2 linked regions of the Desulfomonile tiedjei DSM 6799 genome follow. Each later gene encodes a partner of the first gene's protein in a complex. Links are inferred from orthologs where the notes say so. Each region holds a gene or a part of one and is shown on either strand. Other genes may lie near its edges.

Region 1 (14,942 bases):
GCGATCGAAAGTCCCCGCCAGCCCCTTGAACTTCACCATTTTTTCTGCCAAGTCTCTCAAAACCGGATCGCTCAGTTCTTTAAGAATCCCACTCTCAAGAACTCGCTCGATGAAGCCGTCACGCAACAACATCCCTCTAACCACGTTTCTTTCGTCAGCGGGAAAGTCGAAAAGTTTCCGCATAGGACTGGAAGCGACAACTGATTCCTGTTTGCGCGCCTTCCGTCCATTCCAGAGTATCCTCCGGATACGATCTTCGCGTATACGTATACGAGAAGCGAATCTCTCAATAAGATAATCCGCCTCTTTTGAATCGGCAATCTGTCGGAGCACAGGTAATGATTCTTCGAGCGCCAAATTTCGTCCCTGGATTGTCTTGAGATCGTATTTGCTTTCCAATCCGTCGAGAAACATGTCCACTGCCGACGTTGCCTGATCCAGTAATTTCCGAAAAGCATCGATGCCGATCCTGTTCACCGCTTCGTCCGGATCTTTGTCGTCCGTCAAAATGAGACACCGCGGTTCGATTCCTTCGGAAAGAAAAAGTGGAATGGCGCGCTTTACCGCACGAAGCCCCGCTTCATCACCATCGAAAAGCGCGATTACTTCGCTTGTAAAACGCTTGAGAAGCCGAATTTGTTCTGTTCCCAAAGCTGTTCCCAGAGGAGCCGCAACGTTTTCCAGACCCCGGATTCGCAAAGAAATCTGGTCGAAATATCCTTCTACCAGGATCAACAGGCCTTCTCTTCGGATGGCCTCTTTTGCAGCATCCAAGCCGAACAGAACGTTCTTTTTCCTGAAGACCGGCGACTCCGGAGAATTCAGGTATTTGGGGTCTCCGGGACCAAGAATGCGGCCTCCGTAAGCGATCATACGGCCGTTCAGATCCCTGATGGGAATCATGATTCTCGAACGGAAGTAATCGTAAAAACCGCCTGTTGCTCGGGGTTTCGATAATCCTGCAGCGATTCCGTCTTTTCCGCTTATTCCAGCCGAACGCAGCTCATGCTGGAGACCGTCCCAGGAATCAGGGGCAAAACCGAGTCCGAGGTGTGAAATCCATTCAGCAGGGATACCTCTGTGCTCAAGATATTCTCTGGCTTGTGTGCTGGTCCTCAGGCCTTTTTCAAAATATTCCTGCGCTACGGCGAGAGCTTTCTCGATGGTATTTTTCTGATCGGGGGATCCGCTTCCGCGACGCCGTTCCTCATACTGGAAAGGGACTCCATATCGTTCTGCGAGCATGCGAACGGCTTCCGTAAACGTGGTGTTCTCAGCCCGCATAATAAAATTGAATACGCTTCCTCCTGTCGAGCAGCCGAAACAATGAAAAATTCCTTTTTGTGGAGACACGTAGAAGGATGGATCTTTGTCACCGTGAAACGGACAGACTCCTCGATAATCCTTTCCCGCTTTCTTGAGATTCACATATTCCGAAATTACTTGTACAATATCCGCAGCAGCAGCAACTTCAGCAATTTTCGATTCCGGAATACGCATCAAACTATCCCATTCTCCGGGATTGCCCAATCATGAACAGTAGATGAAACGATGTATGCCTCCGCGAACTCACTCGGAAATGGGAGTGACTACCGTAACGCCTTCGCCTCCCGATTGCGGGTCGCCGGGCTGAAAATCTTTCACGAGGGCGTGTTGAGCGAGGTACTCACGAATAGCTGCTTTTAGTCTGCCTGTTCCTCTACCGTGAATAATGACCAAAGACGGCAGCCCTGATAGGACAGCCTCATTCAGTGCTTTGTCAACGAGCGGAATGGCATCGTCCGTCCGATGACCGATTACATTCACCTCCCACTGAGGGTTGGCAAATGGGATATCTACCCCAATCCGCTCCATTTTTGAAGAACTTTTTTTTCCTGAGCCGGAATCCAGCACTATCAGGTCTTCTGTATCCGCTCGCACCGTGACACGTCCGAACGTTACATCCACCCGGCCATTGTCCAGGATATTCTTTACTATACCTTCCCGGCCGAGGGATTTTATTTTGACGCGAGAGCCGACATCGGGGGGAGCAACCTCCCTGTTCAACGGGGTGCCCAATTTTTCCTGAAGATCCTGTCTGATATTGTACAGAGCTTGACGTGGTTCCCGGCCACTCTTGAGCTTGCCCGATTTCAAAGAAATCTGAAGGTCGGTGATTTCCTTTTCTGCCTTTCGCATCAACTCGACCGCTTCTCTACGGAGTCCCTCGATGAGGTCTTCCCTACGAGATCGCACATCGTCCAGTTCAGCCTGCAGCGCTGTGCCCTTTCTTTCGAGAGAGTCTCTGAGCGTTTCGATTTCTGAAAGCTTAATCCGCAGACTTTCCAGGAGCTGAGAGCTTCCGCCTGCAGATCTATCGAGATAATTACGTGCCGCTGTGATGATCCTGTCGGGCAATCCCAAGCGTTCCGCAGTAACAACGGCGTGAGATTCACCTGGCAGATCGTACAATAGCTTGTACGTCGGCTTAAGCGTGACAGAATGAAACTCGACGCTGACGTTCTTCACGTCCGTTCTTGAAAGGGCATAGGCCTTCAAATGCGTAAGGTGGGTTGTGACCACTGTTCGAGCGCCTCTGGCAATGAGCTCATCCAGGATTGCCATGGCAAGAGCAGATCCTTCGTCGGGATCCGTTGCGCCTCCAAGTTCGTCCAACAAAACGAGATCCCCAGGCCGCACATGATCGAAAATACTCTTGATTTTCAGAACGTGACCCGAGAAGGAAGACACTCTTCCCCGGATATCCTGCTCTTCTCCGATATCCGCCATTATTCGCATGAACGGCGTTATGCGGGTACCTTCTCGTGCGGGCACCATTATGCCGCATCTCACCATGAGCGGAAAAAGTCCCGCTATTTTGAGCGCAACAGTCTTGCCGCCCATATTTGCGCCACTGATAACCGTTGCAAGTGTTTCCGGAGCCTGCACAACATCCATGGGCACCACCTCGGATTCCAGTGAAGCCAAAAGCAATGGATGTCGTGCACCCAGAATGCTAAACCCCTCGTTGACGAGAATAGGCGGGATCGATTTCGTTGCAGCCGCATACCGTGCACGGGCCTGAAAAGCATCCAGCCACACCAGTGCTGCCAAATCCTGAAGGATTTCTTCTCTCGCGGATCGTATGTGGCCGGTCAGTTCCTGGAAAATGCGTCTGATTTCAACCCGCTCTTCGTCAAGGAGCGATGCGACCTGATTGTTGAATTCCACAACATGGAGCGGTTCAACATAGACTGATGCGCCGCTTCGGGAGTGGTCATGTACAATGCCTTCCAGGAGTCCTTTGAATTCGGGACGCAGAAGTATCACGTACCGATCGTTACGGAGCGTTATATAGTCTTCCTGAACAATGCGGGACAGCTCCTGATCTTGAACCGTTCTTTCCAGGCGTTTACGAATCCTGTCCCGAACGGACCTCGTACGATTACGTATTTCCTGCAAACCGGGACTTGCATCAGGTCGCACCTGTCCCTGTTCATCCAGGACCTTGAGTATGCGTCCTCTGATTTCGTTTAAGGGAACAATTTTTTCCGCATGATCCCGAAGGAGAGGATATCTGTCTTCCAGCGATCTGAGCCTTCGCAGTGTTATATCAATCGTGTATAAGAGATCGGAAATTGCCAATATCTCTTCGGAATCCAGAATGACTGACGGATCGTCCAGCCGGACCAGAAGGCGGTCCATGGGAATCAGTCCCGGAAAATGGAACTCTCCGTCAATCGAGATCAACTCTTTGAGTTCGGAAACAAAATCCAGATAGAAGCGTACAGTCTCCAGATCCTCCTGTGGTTCTGCCGACAAAACTTCATTTTTTCCGGGCGTACTCATGGCGTACGCAGCCACTTCCTCCAGAACTCCGGGGATTTCCAGAGCGGCGGTGCTTTCGGAGATTACATCATGTAGTGAGTCATCGTACATCGGCGATCATGGCGTGAGTTCGACGGGAGCAGCTAACAGTGCAGATTCACAGGAAAGACAGAAACCGCAAACAATTGCGGGGTTTCCTTTTCATTCCGCAATTCTTCTCTTGCTGATCAAAGTCGAACCGGAATTCCTTCAGATTGAAGATATTTTTTCAGTTCCTTAATAGGTATTTCACGATAATGAAAGATCGAAGCAGCGAGGACCGCATCTGCATTACCCTGAACAATAGCGTCCCGCAAGTGCTCGGCAGTTCCCGCTCCGCCGGAAGCTATTACCGGTATTCCTACGATATCTGCAACTGCGCGGGTCATGGGAATATCGTACCCATCCTTCGTACCGTCTGCATCCATGCTGGTCAGGAGAATTTCACCTGCACCGAGTTCTTCCACCTTCCGAACCCATTCGAGGCAATCGATTCCCGTCATGGTGCGACCGCCATGAATCGAAATCTCAAAGCCTGAGGGAGTTCTTCCGGTTTTCTTTGCGTCAACCGCAGCGACGATGCATTGGCTTCCGAACTTGAGGGCAGATTCCCTGAGTATCTCGGGATTCTGGACCGCCGCTGTATTGAGAGATACTTTGTCTGCGCCGGCATTGAGTAATTCTCGGATATCTGCGGTGGTCCTTATGCCGCCTCCAACGGTGAGAGGCATAAAAACTTCTTCGGCCGTGCGCGCCACCACGTCGAGAATGATCTTTCGTTTCTGATGAGACGCTGTTATATCGAGAAATACCAGTTCATCCGCGCCCTCTTCATCATAGAAACGGGCATTGTCAACAGGGTCTCCGGCATCTCGTAGATTCACGAAATTAACCCCTTTGACGACCCTGCCGTCTTTCACGTCCAAACACGGAATAATCCTTTTTGCCAGCATTATGCTTGTACCAACCTCACGGCCGCTTTAAGATCTATCGTTCCCTCGTATAGGGCCCTTCCAATAATAATGCCTATCACACCTTCTTTTTCAAGAGGCAGTGTAGCTTCGATATCAGAGACTGTGGTAACGCCTCCGGACAGTATCACGGGAATGGCCGTCCCGGCTGCAAATGTTCGAGTTGCCTCAATATTGGGCCCGCGCATCATTCCGTCCCGATCGATATCGGTATAGATGAAAGCGACAGGATTTGCCGGTTCCAACCGCGCAGCTAACATGTTCGCAGAAACTCCGGCAGATTCGGTCCATCCCTGAACGGCAACTACGCCTGACTTAGCGTCAATTCCGATGGAGATCCTACCGGGAAACTGCTCCATAAGCGAAAGAGCGCGTTCGGGTTCCTTTGCGGCAACGGTACCGAGAATCACTGTGGCAACTCCCGAGTCCAGGTACAGCCGAATTGTGTCGGCATTCCGAATCCCGCCTCCTACCTGTACCGGAACCTTAACGGCTTCAACGATTTCCTGCACGCGGTTCAAATTGACAGGAACTCCGCCCACAGAGCCATCAAGATCTACTACGTGAATTCTTGACGCTCCGGAATCCTCCCACAAACGCGCTTGCGCTGCGGGATCGTCATGAAACACCGTTGAGGAATCCATTCTGCCTTGCCGCAGCCTTACGCACTTACCTTCTTTAAGATCTATAGCGGGAATAATAATCATGGATGCTTATCCGGGAATAAAAAAACCCCCATTCCGGGGGCTTTTTATTCGTCCAATGAACTGTCTGCTATTCAACAGGCAGGTAATAAACGAAGGGGGGCCAGGGAACGATGAACTTCCACATGGGTACCGCAACCGGGATGGGAGGGGGACCGCAGCTTATGGGCCCGCAGACCGGCATAGGCGGCTGGGGATACTGCATTTTCACTTCGATGGAAGTCGTCAGTTTCTTGGGTTTCATTTTAACTTTGGGTGGAGGCGGCGCACAAGACACACCCACACAAGCAGGGGCTGCAGCCGGAGCAACCATCGGTTGCGGAGCCGGGATCGAGCCCGTAGATGTCTCGGCCCACACCATGCCCGCCGCAGCTACGACGACCAGGATGACACCGAGAATTCCTAGCTTTTTGACCATACCCTCATCCTCCTTTCGACAAATCACTATATCTTATACAAGTCTCTTCTATCTTAGCCTTTTCTCGCGGCCAGCCTACTTCTTCACTTTGCAGGGCATAGGGGGCGGCGGAGCCATAGGAACGGGTCCGCAAACCGGTTTCATTTTTACGTAGTTAGCTTTTACGTATACGCAGCGGGGCACTTTTTCAGCCTTGCAGCACGGCCCCATGAAGGTATCGAAATGCTCGTTTTTGATTTCCACGGCGGGCACCAGCCACTCATAGCGACCGAGCGCGATGGGGTTGGGGAAAGTCTGGGGATTGCCGTAAAATGCAAGAGGAGTTCTCGGCCATGCAACGCCCGCCAGATAAGGGGCAACTACACGGACCTTACGCAGTTGCGCAGGCACCGGAACGATCTCCTCTTTCACCTGAGAATACTCAGTCGCAGCCGGACCACACACCGGAGGCAGTCCCGGAGGTGGCGGCATAAAGCCAGGGCCGCCGGCAGGGCCACCAGCATAACTAATCATGCTAGCGCCGCACAGTGCGAGAACCACAAGGCTCAGAAGTAATAAACGTTTAACCATACCCTCAATCCTCCTTTCAACAGTTCCTCCCACAATGTTGGGAGACCCGTAAAAACATTCCCGGATAAAAATCCGATATAGTCCGGAATGTATTTTTGGTATCAAATCAACCAGTGAATGTCAAGCTATTTTTTCTTGACGCCTCTTGTGACCACGTTTCATCAACCAGCTTACAATGCTCGTTGCCTCGAAATATATCCACCACCAAGCCGACCCTCCTTACATGATACGTAATGTCTCGGTCCGCAGGTATGGATACACCATGCAATGCTTTTTTGATGTAGAAATTGTCTATCAGATGCCCAAAACCAAGTCAAGAATTTTTTGGTCCAACGCAAAGCCTCAGAAGGGCTTTTCGCCGACCGGTGCTAAATCATCCCGTATCCACCGTCAACACACAGCACCTGGCCGGTGATGTAATCGGATTCGGATGATGCCAAAAATACGAAAGCCGGGCTAATGTCGTCGGATGTGCCGAACCGCTTCAAAAGTATGCGATTCATGTAAATCTCTTTGAGTTTCTCATCTGAACGGATCTTTTCGGTCATATCCGTTTCCACTATACCCAAGGAAATTACATTTGCACAAACATTGTACCGGGCAAATTCACGGGCTACACTTTTCGTAAAGCTCAGTATTCCGCCTTTTGCGGCAGCGTAGTTCACTTGCCCCACCGTGCCGACAAGGCCTGCCACGGAGCTGACGTTGATGACTTTGCCGTAATTCTGCTCTTTGAAATAGTTGAAAGCAGCCTGTATGCAAAGAAAAGGACCTTTGAGGTGCGCGTTCAGCACGGCATCCCAATCGGATTCAGACATTTTGTTCAGCATAGAAGGCCTGGTGAACCCTGCGTTATTCACCAGAATATCGAGCCGACCGAAATGTTCTTTAGCAGCCGACATCATTGCTTCCACTTCGGATTTGACTGCAACGTCTGCCTTGACGGCCAGCGATTTCCTTCCCATTGCTTTGATCTCTTCCACCGCTTCCAGGGCAGGTGCTTCGCTGGAACTATAATTGATCAGAACGTCCGCGCCCTCGCGCGCAAAAGCCAGCGCGACATTGCGCCCGACTCCTCTACTGCTTCCAGTAACTACTGCCGCTCTACCGGCCAGTCTCATACATACCTCCTGTATCGTGCATCTTTTACTTAGCGATCCATATTGATGAATTCCGTCTCATTGGATTCCAGGAAAACTGGGACGGCATTCACTCTAATACTGATTCGCTTTTCTTTTTGTAATCTGGCAGACTAGAGGTATCCTTCGCTCCGGACGACGCAAAGCCATCTAATCACTGCGCTCAGGACACCACCAGCCTTCGCTATCTTATGTGCATAACTGCGAAATGGTATAACAAGATAAAACCGAAAAAAAAAGCTGGTACTTGCAAAAAAAAAGCCCCGAGAGGGGCTCGGGGCGTGAAAGGAGGTATGGATATGGGTTATTGTGTCTGGTTGCGACCCGCACGAACTCACCGCACGGGCTGCCATGATGCGGATTTCTACTAGAGTCTGCGGTGTTCGCTTTTCACATAACCCCTAGGTATGTGGACAGATGACAAGAAAAAAGGTTTCCATTTTTGCACAGGTACACTTCTTTTTTTTAAAACTATTATCAAGCAGTTACATGGCGCGCCTTCACCGAAACTCGAAAATAAAATGCCGTGATTCTTTTGTGAAAACTCGAGAAGAAAATACCCTGATTGGGACTCTTTGTGACGGCCTTTTCCCTTTCATGAATTTCCGATTTATGAATTTCCGATCGAAAAAAATTATAGTACGTGGCCAAACAACGTCTGATTCAGAAGAAGAGTATTGGTGGGTGCCGGCCTCCGTGCCGGCACATCTTCAATATTATTAAATGATATCGCTATGATGGACCGGCAGAGACGCCGGTCCCTACCAATATCCTGTAGTTCACGCGCGGGATAAACGACAGAATTTTTGGCACTGACTATAAATTTCGGTTCCGGAAGAAACGCGCCCCTTTTATGGAGTATAGACAACCACTATCAGCTTGGAATGCTTGTTGCTCAGGTTTTTCAAAAAATGTTTCAGGCCGGAGTTGAAATGCAGACTGGCGCCTGTCTTTAGAACGTGTGTCTCATCGGCAACCTGCAGTTCGATGCGGCCGTCGAGCACGTACACGAATTCCTCGCCTTCATGCTGGTATGAAACCATTTCGTGCTCTTTTTTGGGGTCCAGTGTAATCAAGTAAGCCCATAGATGCTTATCTTCCGCATTGGGCGTAAGATTCTTGTAAGAGTATGCCTTGGTACGTTTTCGGTAACTTTGCAGTCTTTCTTCTTTTTTTTCCTCCGCGAGGAGGGTCGCTGAATCGATCGAGAGTGCACGAGAGATTTGAATAAGTAATCCTACCGGAGGAGACACTTTTCCTGACTCCACATCTTCGAGGTATTCCGGATCGAAGCCGACCCTGTGAGCCAGTTGTGTGACGTCCATGTTTTGCTTCTCTCGCATGTCCCGGATTCGTTCCCCGAGACTCAGAGGTTTTGCAGGTTTTTTTGGCATCATATATCTCCTTGATCTCTTTGCCGACGATTGCGTCTCTGTTCCCGAACGCGTGTGCTCTGGATCGTTGCTCACCAAATTCAGCATATTAGTAGGTATCGGGAGCTTTGCGTCCTTTGTATTTACCGAGTTCCCGAGCGATAACCACTCGTTGAATCTGGTTCGTGCCTTCGAATATCTGAGCAACTTTTGCGAATCGCATGTACATTTCCACAGGGTAGGATTTCATGTACCCATAGCCTCCCAGAATTTGAACCGCTTCTGTCGTAACTCTCATGGCAGTATCGGTAGCAAATCTCTTTCCCATTGCTGCTTCCAGCACACACGGCTCACCCTGATCCATCATGGCGGCAGCGCGGTACACGAGTAGTCGTGAAGCCTCTATTTCCGTAGCGAGATCGGCAAACAAAAATTGGAGTCCTTGGAAGGATACAATGGGCCGGCCGAACTGATGACGCTTGTGTGCATACGCGAGAGCGTAATCGAAAGCCTGTTGGGCCAATCCCGTTGAACATGCACCTATGCTGACTCTTCCTCCATTGAGGGCACTCAAAGCCATGTTGAAGCCTTTTCCCTTTTCACCGATCAAGTTTTCCTCGGGTATGAAGCAATCATTGAAATGAAGTTCGGTGGTTGGGGAAGCGTTCAGCCCCATTTTGGGCTCGTGTGGGCCGAATCCGAATCCTTTGGTGCCTTTTTCAACGATAAAAGCGCTTATTCCGCGCTGTTTTTGAGCCTCGTCAGTCCGAATCATAACTGCGTATACGTCGGCAACCTCACCGCTTGTTACGTAGAGCTTCGTTCCGTTGACTACGTATCCACCGTCTGTCTTCACAGCGGTGGTCTGCAAATTTGCCGCATCGGATCCTGCTTCTCCTTCAGTCAGGGAGTACGCGCCGAGTTTCTCTCCGAGAGCCAAAGGTTTCACCCATCGTTCGCGCTGCTCTTCGTTACCGTATTGAAAGATGAGATTCGCGACCATATTGTGAACACTCAGGTACACAGCGGTTGCAAAACAGCCTTTCGCGAGTTCTTCAAAGATCAGAGCAGCAGTGAGACGCCCTACGCCGGTCCCGTCATATTTTTCGGGAATATACAGGCCAGTGAAATCGAGCTGTCCCATTTTGTCGAACACTTGTCGAGAAAAGGTTGCGGTTTCTTCCCACTCCCGCGCGTTGGGCGCGAGTTCCTTTGTGGCAAAATCTCGAGCAGCTTTCCGAATGAGGCGCTGCTCGTCATTAAGCTTGAAATCCATGAGCAATCTCCACTTCTCGGGCAAGAGCAATCCAGACTTACTTACAGGCTCTATCGAATTGTTTTTTCAGGAGGGGCCGTAAACCGAACCGACAAAACTGCTTGCCGGCCCGATTCGATCGACATTATTGCAGATAATTATTCGCTTACGAATAGAGGAGTCAATGAAAAACGCCGGGGGGGAACATTTTTGTCAGCGCACGCGGCCGCTGGTTCCGTTCGTGGTGATGGCCGAAAGGTCATTGCGCCAGCGTTCGATCTTTCGAATCGCTTCGGCTTCCCAGGGAAGCCATGACGAGCGTTTCTTGATGCGTATGGAGGCTTCGAGTTCTGCAGGTACAGGGGCTGAAAACATTTCGGAATCCTGCAGTTGATTAATGTAGTCATTGATGATTTTCAACTGGCGGCGATTCAGCTTGCCTCTTAATTCAAAAAGTTTCCTCTGACCGAGGCAATCGAGACCCGATATGGCAGAATGGTTTTTGTCCCTACAATCAATTAGTTCAGTTAAAAATCTATAGTTTTCGCGAAATTCGGAAGGAATGCTGGATAGATCGGTATCCTGGGTGCTGCCGTAAGGTTTCATGATTTCTCCACGAACTGCGGGTACGTCGACCAACGGGTTATCGACTGTGCCTTCCGGAACAGGCACGGGGGATGGGGTAACATCTCGGCGGGATATTGTCAAGTTTTGGTTTTAGATTTTCTTCTAAATATCGCTATATTCAGGAAAAAAATGTTTCCAATCATTCAGCCTTGCGGTCCGACCCACGGAGTAAATTCTTGTGTCGCTCTGCTACTTCAGGATCGATACGGATCTCGTCTTTGTGTTTTTCCTTGAATTTCTCGAGGCTTTTCTTCTCTTCATATGAGAAATACCACGTTTCGATGTTCCCCACGATACGCTCTCCCTGCGGCAGTTCGCGTACAAAGGCCACCCCGCTCATGATTGTCGGCTGGTTGGTTCTTTGACCGTGAATGAAACATCCGAGCAGTATTCCGATGCCTGCCATAACGCCGAACCAAAGTGTGTATTTAACCGCCTTAAGCACCTGGTCCCCCTTGTTTCCGTTGGAAAGCTAACGATATATTATCACTCCGCAGACTATGAGCCAAGCGGTCACACAGCACAGAAGCGGGACGTCCGCAAGCAGAAGCTCTGTGGGAGAGCCTCCGTCTTCCTCGTGGTAGATGAGAAACAAATAGCGGAAGATCCCGTACGTTACTAACGGAATAGTCCACGCGAGCTTCTCCGATTGAATACCGAGAACGTGATTTTCGCTCACAGAGTACAGGCAATAAAAAATCAGCGTGGACGTCGTGGCCACCTGTACGAGCTGATCGAGGAGCGCAACATTGTAGTTCTCAAGGACCGGTCGATGGGAGGTCGCGTCATCCGAGAGAATCATCACTTCGTGTCTTCGTTTGCCCAGAGCCAGAAAGATCGAAATGGAGAAAGTGCAGAGAATGAGCCAACTCGAAACCGTGACACTCAATACGACGGCACCGCCAAGAACGCGAAGGAGAAATCCGGCAGAGATGGTGAGGACGTCGAGAATAACGAGGTCCTTGAGTTTGATCGAATAAAAGACGTGTATGATAAGATAAAACCCTAGGCACAAGAAACCGTTCAAGGGAATACGCGCAATCACGGCCACGGAAAGCATGGCTGCAATCAGTACGACCATAAACGACAGTGCCGCAGTCGGACTGATCTCTCCCGCAGCAAGAGGACGATGTTTCTTGCGAGGATGGACTCGATCTTGTTCGACGTCCATATAATCGTTCAGAATGTACGTTGCCGAGGATGCGAAACAAAATGCGACGAACATGGCCGATACTTTGACCACATCCTCCCAATGAGTCAGATGACCGCTGAACACAAGCGGCATCAAGACGAATCCGTTTTTTATCCACTGGGTGGGTCTCATCAATTTTAGAGCGGGGAGGATAATGTTCATCACATCACGACTTCCATTGTTTTGGTTGAACTGGAACATTAGCTTTTAGCACAATGTTGTTGCTCTGTAAAATAAAACTCAGTGCTGCGTCCCTGAATCCTTGAGAAAGATGCCGGACCGTTCCCTTGGTACTCCTGGAGCAATGCACTATTCTTTATGGGGAGGATTATTTCACATGACAGACCTGCAAGATGCAATCCGCGAGGAAAACAGGCGTATTAGGCTTCTGAGAATTATGTCGGATCTGACCGTTCAAGTTCTCATGAGCGGCCGTCTTTCCGCCAGCGAAGCAGCGTCCTTAATAGATGGTGTGAAAACCTTCGCATTGAAACTTTTTCCCGGAAAAGATCAGACGTTCGACCTCATTCATATGCCCCGCTTCAGGAGAGCACTGCGGGAATCAGGTACATACGATCGCGAAAAACCGACATTAGTAGTATATCACGGTTTTGAGACGGGTGACCATTCCGGCGAGCGCAACTAGCGGTACTTCACATTATTCTTCTTCCTGACCTTGGAACCACAACAGACTAAGTGATACGATGTCTTGATGAAAAGCGCGGCCTGCTTCCATGCCCGGGGACAACGATTAACAACGTGAATGGCTATGAAGACCGTTTGATTCGATAATGTCGACGTGGAGGGGTATTATGAATGATTTCGATCTTATGAGAAGTCTGACCCAGAAAAACGAAACGAAGATCGTGATGTTGGTCATGGACGGACTTGGAGGTCTTCCCCGGGAATTAGGGGGTCCAACCGAGCTCGAGTCTGCGTTTACGCCACATCTTGACCGCCTGGCCAGAGAGGGCATGGCCGGACTCCTGCATCCTGTGGGATTAGGTATATCTCCGGGAAGCGGTCCCGGGCATCTGGGATTATTCGGGTACGATCCCATTGAGTGTTTGATCGGACGAGGAGTCCTGGAAGCGGTGGGCATAGGGCTTCATCTTACGAATAAAGATGTCGCTGCACGAGGAAATTTTTGCACCGTGGACGATTCGGGCGTTATAACGGATCGCCGGGCCGGTCGCATCTCCACTGAAGAATGCGCCCGAATGGTCGGACTGATCGAAGGCATAACCCTGCCGGGAGTCGAAATCACTGTCAAACCGGTAAGGGATTATCGATTTGCATTGATTTTCCGCGGGTCCGGTCTTTCTCCCCATTTGAGCGAAACCGATCCTCAGAAGACAGGTGCTAAACCGCTGCGTGTCGAACCCCAGGATGATGCCGAAGCGACCAGTCACACTGCAGACCTGGCCAACCAGTGGGTTGAAAAGGTGAGAGACGCCATAAAAGACCAGCATCCGGCTAATATGGTAACTCTGAGAGGCTGGTCGAAAGAACCCGGATTGCCCACCTTCGAAGACATATTCAAGCTCAAGGCCGCTGCTCTTGCTGTTTATCCAATGTACAAGGGCCTGGCAAATCTCGTTGGTATGACCATCATCCAGGGGCTTGCGAATCTCGAGGATCAGTTGAGGTCACTGAGAGAAAATTGGGATTCTTACGATTTCTTCTTCTTTCATTACAAGTACACCGACAGCAGGGGCGAAGACGGTGATTTCGATGCCAAGGTAAAGGAGATCGAAAAGGTCGATAAGATAATCCCCGACATCCTGAAACTGAATCCGGACGTAGTGGTGGTCACAGGAGATCATTCTACACCAGCGGTTCTGAAATCCCATAGCTGGCATCCTGTGCCAACATTGATCTGGGCTCCCGGAACAAGCCGTACCAATCCCGATGTGACGGAGTTCGGCGAAACCCACTGCCTTCGCGGCGTACTCGGACAATTCAAGGGAACCGACCTTATGAAACTGGTAACAGCATACGCTCGCAGACAAGCCAAATACGGAGCCTGACAGGCATTTGACATCATTCGATACTTCATATCGGTTCGCAATCAAAGGAGTAAAACCAGGGAAACCCTTCTTGTAAGAAGTGTTTCCCCGAGCCCCTTCCCAAGAACTTCTAGCATTCGTCTCAGAGCTGGTTTTTCCTACAGAAAAATCAGCTCTGAGACGAGTGTTGAAAGTTTTTGGAAGGGTTTGGGGAACCTTTTTACAAAAAGGTTCCCCATGTCTTACTGCTTTGATTGCGATCGGTATGAACAGTATAGAAGGAAGACAAAGAGGATTTTATGGCACGATCCGATGTTCATCCGATCCATTCTTTCGAATCCTGGCAAGTCTGGCCCGGTTCGTACGACAATTCTCCTCCTGACGGGTTATATCCGTGCCCTGGAGAGCAAGCGCTTAAGATCACGAAGGATACTCCGGTAGCATCCATGGGTTCGTGCTTCGCCAGGGAGATCAAAAGCGTTCTGCTGCGGGAAGGATATTCCTACGTGCAGGAGGAAGCTGAGCATCCCGCGTCGAAGCATGCAAGCGCTGCATGGGAACGTCTTTACAACACATTTTCCATGCGACAGATATTCGAATACACCTTCGAGGACTGGAATCCTGAGGTGCGCTGGTGGAAGACTCCCATGTCAGGCAAAATTCAGGATCCGTATCGCAGGATCGTCCTTTATGAAACCCAGGAACAGGCTGATTCAGATTTCAGGCACCATCGGGAGTGTTCGAAAAGAGCGCTGCAACGCGCGGAGGTGCTCATTCTCACTTTAGGATTGACGGAAGTCTGGGAGGATATGCACGATGGCTCTGTCATTTGCCTTCC
Region 2 (14,805 bases), 3.2 Mb from region 1 along the record:
ACAATTGCGTTCCCGGATTATGATGAAGAACAGGCGGCTGGAAGAGATTACCGGGAACGAATTTTCTGAGAAATTCGATGAGAAGCATCTCGCTTTTCTCAAACAAGACAAAATCTCAGGGGGCGATACAAATTCTTTCACAGCAATCGTTCGCATGCGACACCGGTGCCACATTCGTCTCACTGTACTATACCTACAGACGATATTCCGCATGTGTGGTGCATGGAGTAATTTAAACCCTTACCGGTCTTCATCCGGAGCTTTTTCGACCCGGCTCGTCAGTTCATCGATTATATTCAGGTTTTCCGCAGGGATATTCGGGAATCTTCTGCGGACGTAAATCCAGATAAAATGCCGGGGGGAATCTATGTGGGGAATAATTCCTGCTGCAGGAGCGGGGAGCAGAATGCAACCGTTGGCTTTTTCAAAAGAATTGCTTCCGGTGGGAAGCAGAAGCGATTCATTTGTCGAACGTCCTCGTGCCGTAAGCGAATACCTCATCGACCGCATGATACGCGCCGGAGCTACAAAGATTTGTATCGTCATCTCATCAGGTAAATCCGACATCATGGAATATTACGGCGAAGGCATAGATGGGGTTCATTTTTGCTATATGATTCAACAGGAGCCTCGAGGATTATGCGATGCGATATTCTGTTCGCTTCCGTTGATTCATCCCGATGAACAGGTGCTAGTAGGTTTGCCGGATACTGTGTGGTTCCCGGAAAACGGCCTCTGCACTCTTCCTGATGACATACTCTCGTTTCTCTTGTTTCCAGTGGATCGGCCCCATCTTTTCGACGCAGTTCTCCTACAGCAGGACGGAACTGTGGTTAAAATTCTCGTCAAAAAATCGAATCCCGGAACAAATTGGATTTGGGGAGCATTCAAGATGTCCGGCCGAATCTTCCACGATCTGTTCGATCTCTGGTGCAAAAGAGCGCAACAGGACGAATATATCGGCACACTCGTGAACAGCTACATTCGAGACGGAGGTCAGGCACTGGGTATTTGTGCAGGAGAGTCTTACGTTGACGTTGGGACGTTCGACGGATACCGAAAGGCGATCAATCTTCTCCATTCCAAACAGATTTATGAACGAAAGATTGCAACGTAAACGCATATTGCTTCGCTTCGCTCCATGCAATATTCATAAGAGAGAAGATGGCATGGAAGCCTTGTATCGTGCGATTTAAAGTCGTTGCAGTTGCAGGGCGTTGTTAAAAAAATGTCTTTCGATCGGAGGTCCTGTTATACTGGATCTATCGATTCTATCGAGGCTGTGCGCCAAAGCTTTTCAAAAGATTTGGGTTTCAGGAGGTCATCATGAAAAAGATTTTGCTACTTGCTGTTATTCTGGTGGGGGTAGCCGTTTCCGGTCTCGCGTACGCCGGGCCCTTAGCCGTAGCGAGTCATTTGGACACCGTTGTGTCAATTGACGGACCGACCGCTCTCGAACTTCCTGCGCAGTTAGCTCAATATCACCGCCATCGTTGTTACTGTTGCTGGCAATCGTACCGGCACGGATGGCGATGCAAATGGATGAGTCACTGGAAATGCAGAGACAGGGGTGGCTGGTGTCGGCGATAGCGGAGTGACAGCTTTCCTTGTCTTGAATTGCATAAGAAACAATCGTTGCATAGAAACGTGGTTATATTCGGCCCCTCGGAACTCTCCGGAGGGCCGCATCGTTTGTAGTCCATCACAAGAAAGAAGTTGTTATCCTGAAATTGGTCTTCGTATCGAAGAATCTGCGAGTATTGCGATTGGGTTTATGCATTCGGATTCAGAACAAATTAACAAAAAGCTCTCTGTCCTGAGCATTGCCTATCCCTTTGCACCTGTGAGATCGGACACCGCAGGAGGAGCCGAACAAGTTCTCCGACTTCTGGATGAAGGACTCGTCCGCCTCGGACATGAAAGCACTGTCCTTGCCTGCAGCGGTTCTCGAATCGTGGGCAATCTTATCGACTTTCCGAGAACAAACGATCTGATCGAATGTGATACGCGAAACAAAACGTATCGTCTTGTACGCGATCTGGTACGCGATGTACTCCGCGAACGAAACCTCGATCTGATTCACCTGCACGGAATAGATTTTATGGAGTATCTGCCCGACACTGATATCCCCGTATTAATCACTCTGCATCTTCCGGTGTCCTGGTACGATGCGAATGCGTTTAAGCAAATCCAGGAACGAGTGTACTTCAACTGTGTCTCCCGTCATCAGGAAGAAACTGCACAGTTTATCCCGAATCTTTTGCCATTTGTGGAAAACGGCGTCCCTATACAAGACTGCACATTTCCGGTACCTGAAGAGTACGTGGTGGTTCTCGGCAGGATATGTCCTGAAAAAGGAATACATCTGGCTTTGGATGCAGCGCGACAGGCCGGAACCTCTCTCATCCTCGCTGGAAAGCTTTTCGATTACGAAACTCACCATGAGTACTATTTGCGGGAAGTTCTTCCACGTTTGGACGGAAATAGATATCAGTATGTGGGATCGCTCGGTCTTGAAGAAAAAAACGCTCTTCTCGGGTCCGCGAAATGTCTTCTTGCCCCGAGTTTAGCTCCCGAGACAAGTTCTCTCGTGACAATGGAAGCGTACGCATGTGGGACTCCCGTGGTGGCGTTTCCTTCCGGTGCGCTTTCAGACCTGGTGGAACACGGGAAAACCGGATTTCTTGTAAACAGTGTATCGGAAATGGCGCAGGCCATTGCGCGAACGAACACGATTAATCGCAAATGTTGCAGAGATCTGGCAGAAAAAAAGTTTTCAGCGAATCGCATGGTGGCTGACTACGTCCGGAGGTACAGGCACATGTTGGTAAATTAGAATTCGCGTATTTCGCTTATAGGGCCAACCTCACGTATTTTCCATTACTTTAGCAATTGCCAAAATTAGTGTTCGGTTAAAGATAGCAGTATTGGTGGGTGCCGTGCCTCCGTGCCGACACATCTTCAACATGATCAATGATATCGATAGAATGGACCGGCAGGGACGCCGGCTCCCACCGATATGTTGAATTGGAGCGTGGGAAAAACGTCGAATTGTTGGTAATCATAAAGAATAATTTCTTCCCGTTGCTCATCTGTTCGATGAAATCTTGCTTGTCGATATGCCTCTCCACATACCGCGGGAATGCTTTTTAGCATCCTGCTCGAAGGAACGATAATCTGCGAACGTCACGTGCACGTAATCGCGGGTCACAAATCCCATGCCTTTCCGGATAATTTCACCATTGAGATCCACAGGGTCACCTTCTTGTGCGGGAATACGAATGTACGCCAGGAGTCTGTGTTTTTCGTCGTAAGAATCCCATTTCCTGGCCCAGACCTGGACGGTTTTGTTGTGGAGAAGCGATTTAACGTAATCTCGCGATTGCTCCCATACGTCAAATTTGAAGATGAAATTCTGGACATCCCGGCCCAGCCCTTTCAGCCTTTCCCTGTTCTTTGGCGATCCCACCCCTATGAGCCGAACTGTTATGATTTTGTCTTTGTCCTGCAGCTTTATTTTTAGCAAATTGGGAGCTTCTACACCGACCACACGGCCGGACCCGAAAAGATCGTGCCGCGGCCCCAGTGCCGACGCTGTCTGAAAACATGCAAGCACCAAAAATACAAGGACAAAAACCCCTACCGCCTTGGTAGACGAGGACATTCCTCCCTCCACATAACTCGAGAGATAACTCGGGCCGCGTCGCACCCCTCAGCGTTTCCTAAATCGCGACCCTGAGTTCAAATAGACGGAGAACCCTGTCTCCAGCCCGCCTCTCGTAAAAAAAGATGAAAGAAACTCGCAGGAAGATCGAATGATATTTATCTCACATGCGCCGTGTCACGGAAATAATTTATTTTTTTCCGCGCAAAGTTTCTTTCAGAGCTTTAGCAGGATAAAACCGTGGCAGACGCATTGCAGGGATGGTCATCTCCTTACCTGTCCGGGGATTTACGCCGCGTCGGGCGTTCAGCTCAAGGACTTTAAACGTGCCCAAAGAAGAAATCCGAATTTTTCCACCATTCTCTTTGAGTGACGAATGAATGACGTTTACGAGAGTGCTAAGAACTACCCCTGCTGTCTTCTTAGATATTTCAGCTCTTTCAGAAATAAGAGCTATTATCTCCGGCTTTGTCATAGGCCCTCCTGATGCATAAATCCAAAAATTGCAGAACTTACAAAGCGACCCAACGAAGCAATTTTGTCCGGTATCACTCTTTCTTTCCGGTATTCAATTGCCTGACGCCGCGTCACCAATCAGCTATGCTCACTTTTTCGGATGCAAGAGCCGAACCATTCAGGGGACAAAAAAATGTATGAATAGCGGCAATACCATAAGCTCATAGCATCTTGGCATGACTCTTGCGTAACGATGCTTGCGTCTATGACTTTTACACACATGTCAACATAGTGGACACCTCAGTTGTGTCCGTTTGTGAGATACGGTCACCATAGTGAAATGGGTTATGGGCCGGTAATTTAACTCTCTTTCGAAATCGGCTAATTCCTCGGTCCCCAGAGTATGATGTACACACCGGCTCTTTCATGTACCTTAATATCACGCATCCATATAACCGGATCTGTTGCACATATTGCCCAAAGATGATATACAGCCCCATCCGCTGCGGAATGAGTTTTCACAAGGACGCTCATTCCATGTTAGCTGCGAAAGGAACGGATCATGGAAAAAATTGTCATCCACGGCGGAACACCCCTCCAGGGAACTGTCAGAGCAAGCGGTTCCAAGAATGCCGCCTTGCCGCTGATGTGCGCTTCACTGCTTACCAGCGATGAGATGACATTCCATAGAATTCCTGCGCTCATGGATATCCGTACGACAAAGCAGTTGCTCCTCCAACTCGGTGTCCAACTGGACGATTTCGAGCCCGGAACGCTCCGCATAAAAGCTCGCATGATAACCGACCGAAGGGCTCCATACGAGCTGGTGAAGACCATGAGAGCATCCGTCATGGTGCTCGGGCCGCTTATGGCGCGCGAAGGTCAGGCAGACGTGAGCCTGCCTGGTGGATGCGCTATCGGTGCGCGGCCTATCGATCAACACTTAAAGGGCCTTGAGGCAATGGGTGCAACCATCGAGCTGGAAAGCGGGTATGTGAAGGCTCGAGCAAAACGTCTGCGCGGCACGGACTTCACCTTCGATCTGAAGACCGTGACCGGCACCGAAAACCTCATTATGGCCGCTGCACTTGCGAAAGGGACGACAATCCTCAGAAACTGCGCTTTGGAACCGGAAGTGTGCGAACTGGCACAGGTGATCAACCGTATGGGTGGAAGCGTTTCGGGTGCAGGAACCGATATTATCGAAATTGAGGGAAAAGACCGTCTCCAGGGTATTGTGCACGAGGTCATGGCGGACCGCATCGAAGCCGGTACGTACGTTATGGCTGGAGCTATTACACGCGGCAATATTACGGTGAGCGGCTGCCAACCGGCTCATTTGGCCTCATTGTTGGAGAAGCTCGTCGACACCGGCGTGGGTATCGAAATTTCGGAAGACTCCGTGAAAGTCATATCCAATGGTCGTGTAAAGAGTCGAGACGTGCAGACCGATCCGTATCCCGGTTTTGCAACTGATTTTCAGGCCCAGTACATGGCTCTCATGTCTCTCGGAGATGATAACTGCATGATCACGGAAAATGTATTTGAAAATCGGTTCATGCATGTTCAGGAACTGGTCCGTATGGGAGCGCGTATTCGGGTTTCCGGCAAAATTGCCGGCGTTCAGGGCGTCAAGGAATTGTCCGGAGCCCACGTGCAGGCGACGGATCTTCGGGCCAGTGCTTCCCTCATTTTGGCCGGTCTTGCCGCAAAGGGAATCACAGAGATTCACCGGGTCTATCATCTGGATCGTGGATATGAAGGCATAGTGACAAAACTGGACGATTTGGGTGCGAATATTCGCAGAGAAAAGGACGAAATGCTTTGAGCACCATCGAGCGAACCGCTACAGTTTCCAGAAAGACATCCGAAACAGACGTGCAGGTCACGTTGAACCTTGATGGAACCGGTAAAGGAACGATTTCCACAGGAATCGGTTTTTTCGATCACATGTTGGATCATGTATCGAAGCATGGTCTGTTCGATCTTGAGATTACAGCTCAGGGAGACCTTCATGTGGATTTTCACCATACCGTTGAAGACATCGGATTGACTCTCGGCGAAGCATTCAAACGGTCAGTGGGAAACAAGCAAGGATTGCGCCGGTACGGATTCGCTCAGGTTCCCATGGATGAAGCGCTCGCGTCCGTGACACTTGACTTTTCCGGACGTCCTATGCTGGTCTTTTCAAATCCGCTCGACCATCGGAGCGCCGGAGATTTTTCGCTGGACCTCGTGCCGGTTTTTCTCCAGGGATTAGCGGATCAGGCAGGCATGACATTGCATGCAACAGTGCACACTGCTGAAAATCCTCATCATGCTGCGGAAGCTATCTTCAAGGCATTGGGAAGAGCCCTTCGCGCTGCAGTGGAAATCGATCCCAGAGTGGAAGGAATCCCTTCGACAAAAGGGGTGCTCTAGCGGCTGGTTTTCATCAAAGCCGACACTCCTCTTGACTCCCCATGCAAGTTGGAGCACAGTTCACTTTCTATTCAGAATACAAAGCTTGTCGTGTACAGATGAAGAGGAACTCGCGGCACAGACTTGTTCGTCAGGGCAAACGAACTGTCCACATTGAGCTGATACCATTTCGCTGTTATGCACATGACGTAGCGAAGGCCGGGGTGTCCTGAGCGGAGTGATTAGACGGCTTTGCGTCGTCCGGAGCGAAGGATGCCTCCAGTCTTCCAGAATACGAAAGAAAAGCGAATCGGTATGAGAGAAGTTTTTTGTATTTCTGATATAGTCATTACCAGAACAAGCAAACTGAGGTCATAATGCTGATTGTTGTCGATTACGGAATGGGCAATCTGAGAAGCGTGCAAAAGGGTTTTGAAAAGGTCGGCGTTTCCGCCCGGATATCCAGGGATGCGGATGAAATAAGAAAAGCCGATCGACTCGTCCTTCCGGGAGTGGGCGCATTTCCCGAATGCATGAAGAATTTGTCGAACCTGGATCTTGTCGAGCCGATTCAGGAGTTTATCCAATCAGAAAAACCTTTTCTGGGCATTTGCCTGGGACTGCAATTGCTTTTTGATGAATCGGAAGAATTTGGCATTCATGAAGGTTTCAAGGTCGTACCTGGAACAGTAAAAGCCTTCGATAGGAATATGGGCCTTAAAATCCCTCACATGGGTTGGAACCAGGTTTTTTTCCGTAAAGAGGTACCTATTTTCAAGGGTATATCTGATGGGTCCTATCTGTACTTCGTCCATTCATATTATGTGGTGCCTCAGAATGATTCCCATATAGTTGCTGAGAGCGAATATGGCATCACATTCACCTGTGCCGTGGCTGCTGATAATGTTTTTGCAGTACAATTTCACCCTGAAAAAAGCCAGGAAACAGGATTAAAAATTCTAACCAATTTTGCTCGGTTATGATTTAGCAAAGTGGTACTGTTCGAGGCGTGATGCATGAAAACCATCGTCCTGGTGCTACTCAATGTATCGCTGATCGGTGCGTTTTTCATTCTGTTACGCAAGACGAATCTTCTCTACTACTCCCAGGGCGGACGTATCTGGTTGACGTGGCTCGCTGTGGCAGTCATCACCCTCATGGACGAGCTGACTTCGGTGTTCTACGCTCCTGCCGAGGCCTACCGTTTCATCGGCCCCAGTGCTATTTTCTTTATCGCGTTTACTGCCGTGTTTATTCACTACATGACGACACGGTTGGTTGAAATAGCAGAAATACTGGAATTTCACGGGATATTCGGCGGGGGCGTGTACTCGTTTTCTTATCTGGTCCTGGGACCGGTAGTCTCTTTCGTTGCCGTTGCTTCCATTATGGTCGATTACATTTTGACGGCGTGTATTTCAGCGGTCAGCGCTGTGGAGAATGCGACTTCATTTTTCGCATTTTCGCACTCTTTCAAGATGATGACAGCGATAACCATCGTGTGGGCTATCGCTGGACTCAATATTATCGGGATAAAGGAGAATGCGCGGTTCACGTTCTCTGTCTTCATTTTCGCTACAATCATCTTCCTTAATCTCATTGTGTCGGGTTTTCTGTCCATGGACGGAGAATCTCTGACCCGCCTGGAGCAAGCTGTCGAGCACGCCGGTCACAGAATGAACACCGGGTCGATTTTTTCGGGCTACGGCATCTTTATCGCTTCAGTGGCAAGCTGCGTTTTGGCGTACTCTGGCGTGGAATCCGTTCTTCAGACAGCAGGATTGGTCCGTACCTGGCGGGAGATAGGACGAGCATACATCTTTCTCGCCGTTACTGTCGGCGTTGTAACCCCCGTGGTTGCCGCTTTGGCTTTATCTGCTCCCATTGATTTTCGCGCTCATGAAGGCGACCTCATAACTCATTATGCCACCATGATAAACGGCGTTCCATTCGGCGTCGCGGTTGCCATATTGGCCAGCCTCACTCTTATTATGGCTATTAACACGGCTTTTGTCGCTTCCAGCGAATTGTTGGAGCGTGTTGCCGAACGATACGGATTTTCCTGGCTCATTACACCGAATCGGAATGACTCGCTCTATCGCATTCATCTCATAAATGCCGCTTTTTTTTCCGTCATCATCCTCATCACCCGAGGCAGTCAGATGATCCTGGCCGATATGTATGCCTTGGGCTTGATCGCCAGTTTCTGCATCAACATGGGATCTTTGATCATTTATCGCTATTTCATGGGCACGAAGGAGATAAAGCCGTTTTCCACAAACCGTTTTGTGACAGTCGTATTTCTTGTGGTCTTCCTGAGTTGCTTCTTCTTCCTTGCGTGGATGAAGCCGCACGGTACGGAATTGTGGGCAACCATCACCGGCATAGTCCTCTTGGCCGGGCTTATGATAGCGAAAAGAAGGGCCCCTGAGATAAAAGCAGCGGAACAAAGCGATTCCCAGATGGACATGATCCTGCATCTGAGTGAATCCGTCGATCCGGAAGTGCACATCTATTTTCGAAGACCCCGAGAGGAAGCTATCAAGCAGGTAAGACAAAATGAAGCCTATGTGACCTATTTTAATCCTCGAAGAGGCGCTCCGAATAGGCTTTCGTCAAATCACTTCAGGTTTGTTGCCGAGCGACGAAGCGTGTACCAGCATATGGTGGACTTGCTCAAAGTGGTGGAATACGAACTGACCGGTCGAAGCGTGGTGGTGCACTTCGGTTGGCCCATGTCCTCCTGGTTGGACCGCATATCCATCGGAGTAATGGTATTCAACGTCATGCGACTTCCAAAACAGTTTCCCCGGTTCAAATTCGAAATTTACTATCCCGGACAAGTTTACAAGGGGACGAATTGATACGGCTGAACATTTGCCCGTATTGTTTCGCTTCAATAAACAGACTGAATGGTCGAGCAGGGTCACCCACCTTTTATGGCAGCCACAATTTCTGACCTCTTGAACACCCTACTCTTATCAGGTTAGCTGCTATTTTTACCCGGTTATCGGATTTCTGAGCGATTTTGAGGAACTATTATCCAAGAAGGAATTTCTTAGGTGTATGCAATTTTTTCTTGACAAAGTTTTTGCGATCTGGCACTTATTTTAATTAAGAAGCGTTAGCGATAAGGGGCATCACTCAAGTGTTCACACGCAGAATGACCAAACAGCGGCAGGTTGTGCTGGAAGAGTTGAAAAAACTCACGTCGCACCCTACGGCTGAAGAGCTGCATCAAATAGTCCGGCATCGCCTGCCGGGTATCAGTATTGCCACCGTGTACCGAAACCTCGAAATCCTGTGCGAGGAAGGCAACGCTCAGAAGATCGATGTCGCAGGAACACGCAGGCGTTTCGACGGGGACACCAGCACCCATTACCATGTGCGTTGTGCACGTTGTGGAAGAGTTGAGGATCTGCCAATAGACCCATTTCCTCAGATTGAAGAGACAGCTCGGAAAAACTGCAAACATCGCGTCCTTACCCATCGAGTGGAAGTGGTAGGAATCTGTCCTGATTGCGAACATCTCGAACGAGATGCTCTTACTTTTTGATACGTGTTCACACGGTGTACAACTGCCCAGCATTATGCTGGCTCATCTTCAGGAGCCTTGCGGCTCTAAACTTAATCCGAGGAGGAAAGAATGACAAAGACGAACGACAACTTGGCAGCAGCATTTGCAGGAGAATCTCAGGCTAACCGCAAGTATCTCGCATTTGCAAAGAAGGCCGACAAAGACGGTTTTCCCGGAGTAGCCAAACTCTTCAGAGCTGCGGCCGATGCTGAAACAATCCATGCTCACAACCATTTTGAAGTGCTCGGAGGCATCAACTCTACTCTGGACAACCTCAAAGCAGCTTTTCAGGGCGAACACTACGAATTTTCCAGCATGTACCCCGAATTTCTTGCCACATCGAAAGAAGAGAAACAAGGCGCAGCCACGAAGTCATTTCACTGGGCCAACGAAGTGGAGAAGGTTCACGGCGAACTTTACAGCCAGGCCGTAAAAGCAGTGGAAAGCGGCAAAGACATCACCGTTTCGGCATACTATGTCTGTGATAAATGCGGGTACACCATCGGCGATGCGGCTCCCGATAAATGCCCCGTATGTGGTGCGAAGAAAGACGAGTTCCATCTGGTTGCCTGAGAGTTTCCGCCATGCTGCGGAAAACTCATGGAAGCGATGGATTGGTACGATTTCGTAAATATCCTTTGAAAACCGATGAAGTAAATCTCGTGGGAGAGTATAGAAGGGGAATCCTGTTGGACTCCCCTTCTGTTATTTCAGTCGGATACGGTGAGACGAATTATCTGCAATGCAAGAAGCAATCACCGGGTTCTATAGTTAGGCTGGTTTTCAGTCCGGCTGACCGCACGACCGGATGATTGCCCGGCATTGTCCCTCGCGAACATGGCGAAAAAGTCTTTCGTGTACCCATCCTCATAACGCTTCAGTGTGTATTTGGACTGCTCGGGAGAGAGTTTCTGCTTTGTAACGAGATTACCCTGAGCGTCTCGTACGTAAAGATTCCCTACGATATTGTGCGGATTTGCATCCGCGTGCATACCGCGTTCGCACCCTGCCAGCACGAGCGCTTTGGCCAGATCCTTGGTCCCGATATGATGTCCTATGGCAAACACCAGATTTCCATCTTTTCTGATACCGAATGCACTGCGATCGGCAACGTACCAGAAATGCTTGCCGTCAAGGTTCTTGCCGCCTCCTCCGAGTAAAAAGCCCAGCCCGATTTCTGAATCCTCAAGCTTGCCGTTACGCATTACCGATTGCACAACCATCCCGTTTTTCACAATAAGATGTCGCAATTGGCGCGCGTCACGCACCAGATGGATGGGGATATCTGCGTTCCATTCCCGGATATCCGCAGATCCGTCCCTGTACACGATCATGGTGGCCATGCCGTCTACCATGGGATAGACCACTTTGCCTCTGAATATGGCTCCTGCACCCCGCGAATGTCTCTGCATCCACATGGCATTCGTAATAGCGAGAATTCTGGGCCGAAGCTCGGTTTCAACTTCCGACAACGCTACAGAAGCACCGGGTTCCTGAGATCCCACGTAGTACTGCAGGAAGGTCTTACTCATATCCACGACCATCATGTACACGACGGCATTCGGAAAATCCACGCTCGGGCGGTAAAAGGTTTTGTAGATAATCGGATTTCCACTGGAATCCCTCGGAACTCCCGAAGTATCCCAGACCCCTTCACCAGGAAGAGCAGGAGAAGTGTAAAGCGGTTTTATGTTGTCAAGCTTGATCGTCGAGAGCGAATCACGCGAAACTTGCGTCCCTTCGGGTTTTGCATTGGTTTCCGGCAACGATCCTGCCTGTGCGAGCTGAATACCAGAAAAATCCGGCAGTGGAGATTCCGCGCAAGCGGTAGGAATCATGAAAACCCAGAGGAGACATCCCAAGACTACAACCGGAACGAATCGATGAAATAGTACTCTAGGCAATGTGCCCACCCTCAAATACACAAAGTTTTAAATAAAATCCCTTATGGGATTCATCCAAGTATCCATCCTATATACCGTAAAACGCCAAAAAATACAATAGGAAACCCCGCCGACCGTGCAGGAAGCCTCTACAAAGGTTCAAGACATCGTTACTTCCAATGTTATCAATAAAAGCTTCGACACGAGTTTGAAATCAATGCTTGTCACCTGGAATCACCTTGTATTTTATGCGGGTTTTTCCTTCATGTGAAGGCTTTGAAATATGGCAATTGACAGACTAATGTCCGATTGAAATCAAGAACCTTGTGGGTGCCGGCTTCCGGCTTGATATTCCAAGGTCTTACGATGTTGTTTCATGATATTGCTGAGATTATGCTTGGAGACTTTCACCGTTTGATGTAATAATAGAGCGCTTATAGCAATGTGCGTTCAAAGAAGTAATCCCGCCACCGGCGGGAGTAAATCCGGTCCCGGCATGTCTCCGAAGTGAAGTCAGCCACGCCAGGGCGTGGCGTTCGTAGCGAAGGAGATTTGCCAGGACCGGCCAAAAACAGATCTCTCAATATTCCCTCTATGAAAGCACTTTGGTATTATCCAGTAGTTTGAATTTTGAAGAGGTGCTCGGTATGCATGTTGGCGTTATAGGAACCGGTTACGTGGGATTAGTGACAGGCGTGTGTTTTGCGGAAATGGGTAACAATGTCACCTTGATGGATATAGATGAAGGCAAGATCCAAGATCTTATCGATGGGAAAGTGCCCATCTATGAACCGGGCTTGGAGCAAATGATTGCCCGCAACGTGGCGGAGCGACGTCTCTCCTTTACCACGAGCCTGGAATTGACCATCGAACGTTCTCTTATAAACTTTATAGCAGTAGGTACTCCACCGGACGGCAATGGAAATGCCGATCTCAGCCAGGTTTTCGAGGTTGCCGGCAACATCGGCCGAGCAATCAACACGTACAAGATTATTGTCACCAAGAGCACAGTTCCGGTGGGGACCACGGCAAAGGTCAAGGAGATCATTGCAGCCCAAACGCAGCATCCTTTTGATGTTGCCTCCAATCCGGAATTCCTTAAAGAGGGAAATGCCATCGATGACTGCATGAAACCCGATCGAGTGGTCATTGGCGTGGAAGACGTGAGAGTCGGGGAGATATTGAAAGAGCTGTACAGTCCCTTTGTAAGGACAGGAAAACCGATACTCGTCATGGACGTCGCTTCTTCGGAGATGACCAAATACGCCGCGAACGGATTGTTGGCAACCAAGATATCCTTTGTCAACGAACTCTCCAGATTGTGCGAAAAGGTCGGAGCGGACATTGAAATGGTACGGATCGGCATTGGTTCGGACCCCAGAATAGGACCCCAGTTCCTTTTTGCAGGTATCGGGTACGGTGGCTCGTGTTTCCCCAAAGATGTGGATGCGCTCGTTCAAACCGGTGCTCAATACGGTGTGTCGCTCAAGATTCTGGAAGCTGCACAAGAAGCCAACAAGATGCAGCGAAAGCATTTCATGGATAGGATCCTCGCTCACTATGACGGAGATTCTTTGTCCGGGAAACTCTTCGCCATCTGGGGCTTGAGTTTCAAACCCAGAACTGATGACCTGCGTGAAGCTCCTTCTCTGGAACTGATAAATTTCCTTTTGGACCAGGGAGCGCGAATCAGGGCATTCGATCCTGTGGCAATGGAGAATGCAGGGAAAATTCTGGGGCATGGTGTTGAATTTGCCCCTGGCAACTACGAGTGCCTGGAGGGAGCAGACGCGTTGATCATTGTCACCGAATGGAATGAATTCCGGCATCCGGATTTCGACAAGATCAAGAGCTTGCTTGTGCAACCGGTAATCTTCGACGGCCGCAACATTTATAATCCGAAACGAATGATAGACAGAGGTTTTTATTATTACAGTATCGGACGCTGATCAGGCTGGGAGTAATACCAATTTGCATTCAAAATCCCCCCATTCCCCCCTTTATAAAGGGGGGTTAGAGGGATTTTCGTCAAACTTTGAAAGCAAATTGATGTAAGTTCCGGCTGGAGTGTTCACATGTCTCTGAGAACCATTAATGCCAAAGAACTCGTCGAGGCAATTCGGTCTGGTTTGTCCCGACAAGGGCTCATGACCAAGTACAGTATTTCATCTGAAGAACTGCAACTCCTTTTCAGAAGACTGTTACAGGTGGGAGCTGTTCAGGAGTCCGAAATCAGGCGCCTTATAGCTCCGGTTCTTCCACACGCCGATTTTGAATGTCCGGAATGTGGAGCGACCTATCATGAGGCCTTCGACCAATGTTCCCAGTGCGGTGCTTTTGTGGCAACAATCGAGGCCGAGATTTGTGAATTGGACACTCGGAAATGTCCAACGCCGCGTGTTGAAGAAATTGTTGATGATGAAGTGCATTTGTTCCGGGGCAATCTCCAGAGAACTGGAATGTATGAATCCCAGGGAGTCCGGCAACTTTCCGAGCTGAAATGGAAATTCAAGACAGGCGGCTGGGTTTCTTCTTCGGCAGTCTGCACTACGAAATTAGCATTTTTCGGAAGCTGGGACGGGACCCTGTACGCGGTACATTTAGATACCGGCGAGAAAGACTGGAGTTTCTCCACCAATGGTCCCATTTCCGCATCGGTAGCAGTGGCAGGCGGTAAACTCTATTTCGGAACGTCCGAAGGCGCTCTAGTCTGCCTGAATGCCGTGAACGGCCTGCCGAGCTGGACAGTAAGAGCCGAAGGACCCGTAACATCCTCTCCGGCAATAATCGAGAGAAAAGCATATTTCGGAAGCTCGGACGGAAAT

Evidence for each region.
Region 2: the proteins of hisF (region 1) and hisH are in contact, whole or in part, in a crystal structure (PDB 6RU0), measured with the Thermotoga maritima proteins. The link is inferred for Desulfomonile tiedjei DSM 6799 from one-to-one orthologs. Residues at the interface, in WP_004080486.1 of Thermotoga maritima: Met1, Leu2, Ala3, Arg5, Ser40, Glu41, Asp45, Glu46, Ala70, Glu71, Ile73, Asp74, Ile75, Pro76, Phe77, Asp98, Lys99, Ser122, Gln123, Glu161, Thr195, Leu196, Asn247, Arg249, Glu251; in WP_004080484.1 of Thermotoga maritima: Asn15, Arg18, Arg22, Arg117, Leu118, Pro119, His120, Met121, Gly122, Trp123, Asn124, Asn134, Gly135, Tyr136, Tyr138, Val140, Tyr158, Glu180, Lys181, Ser182, Ser183, Lys184, Ile185.

What each region holds. Positions count from the first base shown.
Region 1 is NC_018025.1:3,638,716-3,653,657, forward strand. The notes cover bases 2,918-5,907. They hold hisF (imidazole glycerol phosphate synthase subunit HisF), read right to left. Parts: upstream 4,800-5,907; coding sequence 4,035-4,799; downstream 2,918-4,034. Other genes in these bases: DESTI_RS15410 (endonuclease MutS2), read right to left, coding at 2,918-3,918; hisA (1-(5-phosphoribosyl)-5-[(5-phosphoribosylamino)methylideneamino]imidazole-4-carboxamide isomerase), read right to left, coding at 4,799-5,524; DESTI_RS15425 (hypothetical protein), read right to left, coding at 5,592-5,907. Also shown: dnaG (DNA primase), read right to left, coding at 1-1,500; more of DESTI_RS15410, read right to left, coding at 1,570-2,917; more of DESTI_RS15425, read right to left, coding at 5,908-5,939; DESTI_RS15430 (hypothetical protein), read right to left, coding at 6,015-6,509; DESTI_RS15435 (3-oxoacyl-ACP reductase family protein), read right to left, coding at 6,878-7,630; DESTI_RS15445 (helix-turn-helix domain-containing protein), read right to left, coding at 8,500-9,042; DESTI_RS15450 (acyl-CoA dehydrogenase family protein), read right to left, coding at 9,131-10,297; DESTI_RS15455 (hypothetical protein), read right to left, coding at 10,490-10,882; DESTI_RS15460 (hypothetical protein), read right to left, coding at 11,043-11,348; DESTI_RS15465 (decaprenyl-phosphate phosphoribosyltransferase), read right to left, coding at 11,376-12,257; DESTI_RS15470 (hypothetical protein), read left to right, coding at 12,433-12,741; DESTI_RS15475 (2,3-bisphosphoglycerate-independent phosphoglycerate mutase), read left to right, coding at 12,908-14,125; DESTI_RS15480 (GSCFA domain-containing protein), read left to right, coding at 14,404-14,942.
Region 2 is NC_018025.1:442,832-457,636, reverse strand. The notes cover bases 5,848-8,700. They hold hisH (imidazole glycerol phosphate synthase subunit HisH), read left to right. Parts: upstream 5,848-6,897; coding sequence 6,898-7,503; downstream 7,504-8,700. Other genes in these bases: DESTI_RS01915 (APC family permease), read left to right, coding at 7,537-8,700; hisB (imidazoleglycerol-phosphate dehydratase HisB), read left to right, coding at 5,954-6,541; murA (UDP-N-acetylglucosamine 1-carboxyvinyltransferase), read left to right, coding at 5,848-5,948. In the rest of the region: DESTI_RS01950 (sugar phosphate nucleotidyltransferase), read left to right, coding at 368-1,117; DESTI_RS30530 (hypothetical protein), read left to right, coding at 1,327-1,590; DESTI_RS01945 (glycosyltransferase family 4 protein), read left to right, coding at 1,775-2,836; DESTI_RS01940 (thermonuclease family protein), read right to left, coding at 3,089-3,664; DESTI_RS01935 (HU family DNA-binding protein), read right to left, coding at 3,855-4,139; more of murA, read left to right, coding at 4,683-5,847; more of DESTI_RS01915, read left to right, coding at 8,701-9,384; DESTI_RS01910 (Fur family transcriptional regulator), read left to right, coding at 9,669-10,076; DESTI_RS01905 (rubrerythrin family protein), read left to right, coding at 10,167-10,670; DESTI_RS01900 (hypothetical protein), read right to left, coding at 10,853-12,010; DESTI_RS01895 (UDP-glucose dehydrogenase family protein), read left to right, coding at 12,628-13,929; DESTI_RS28280 (beta-alanine-activating enzyme beta-propeller domain-containing protein), read left to right, coding at 14,056-14,805. UniProt on the Escherichia coli protein: IGPS catalyzes the conversion of PRFAR and glutamine to IGP, AICAR and glutamate. The HisH subunit catalyzes the hydrolysis of glutamine to glutamate and ammonia as part of the synthesis of IGP and AICAR.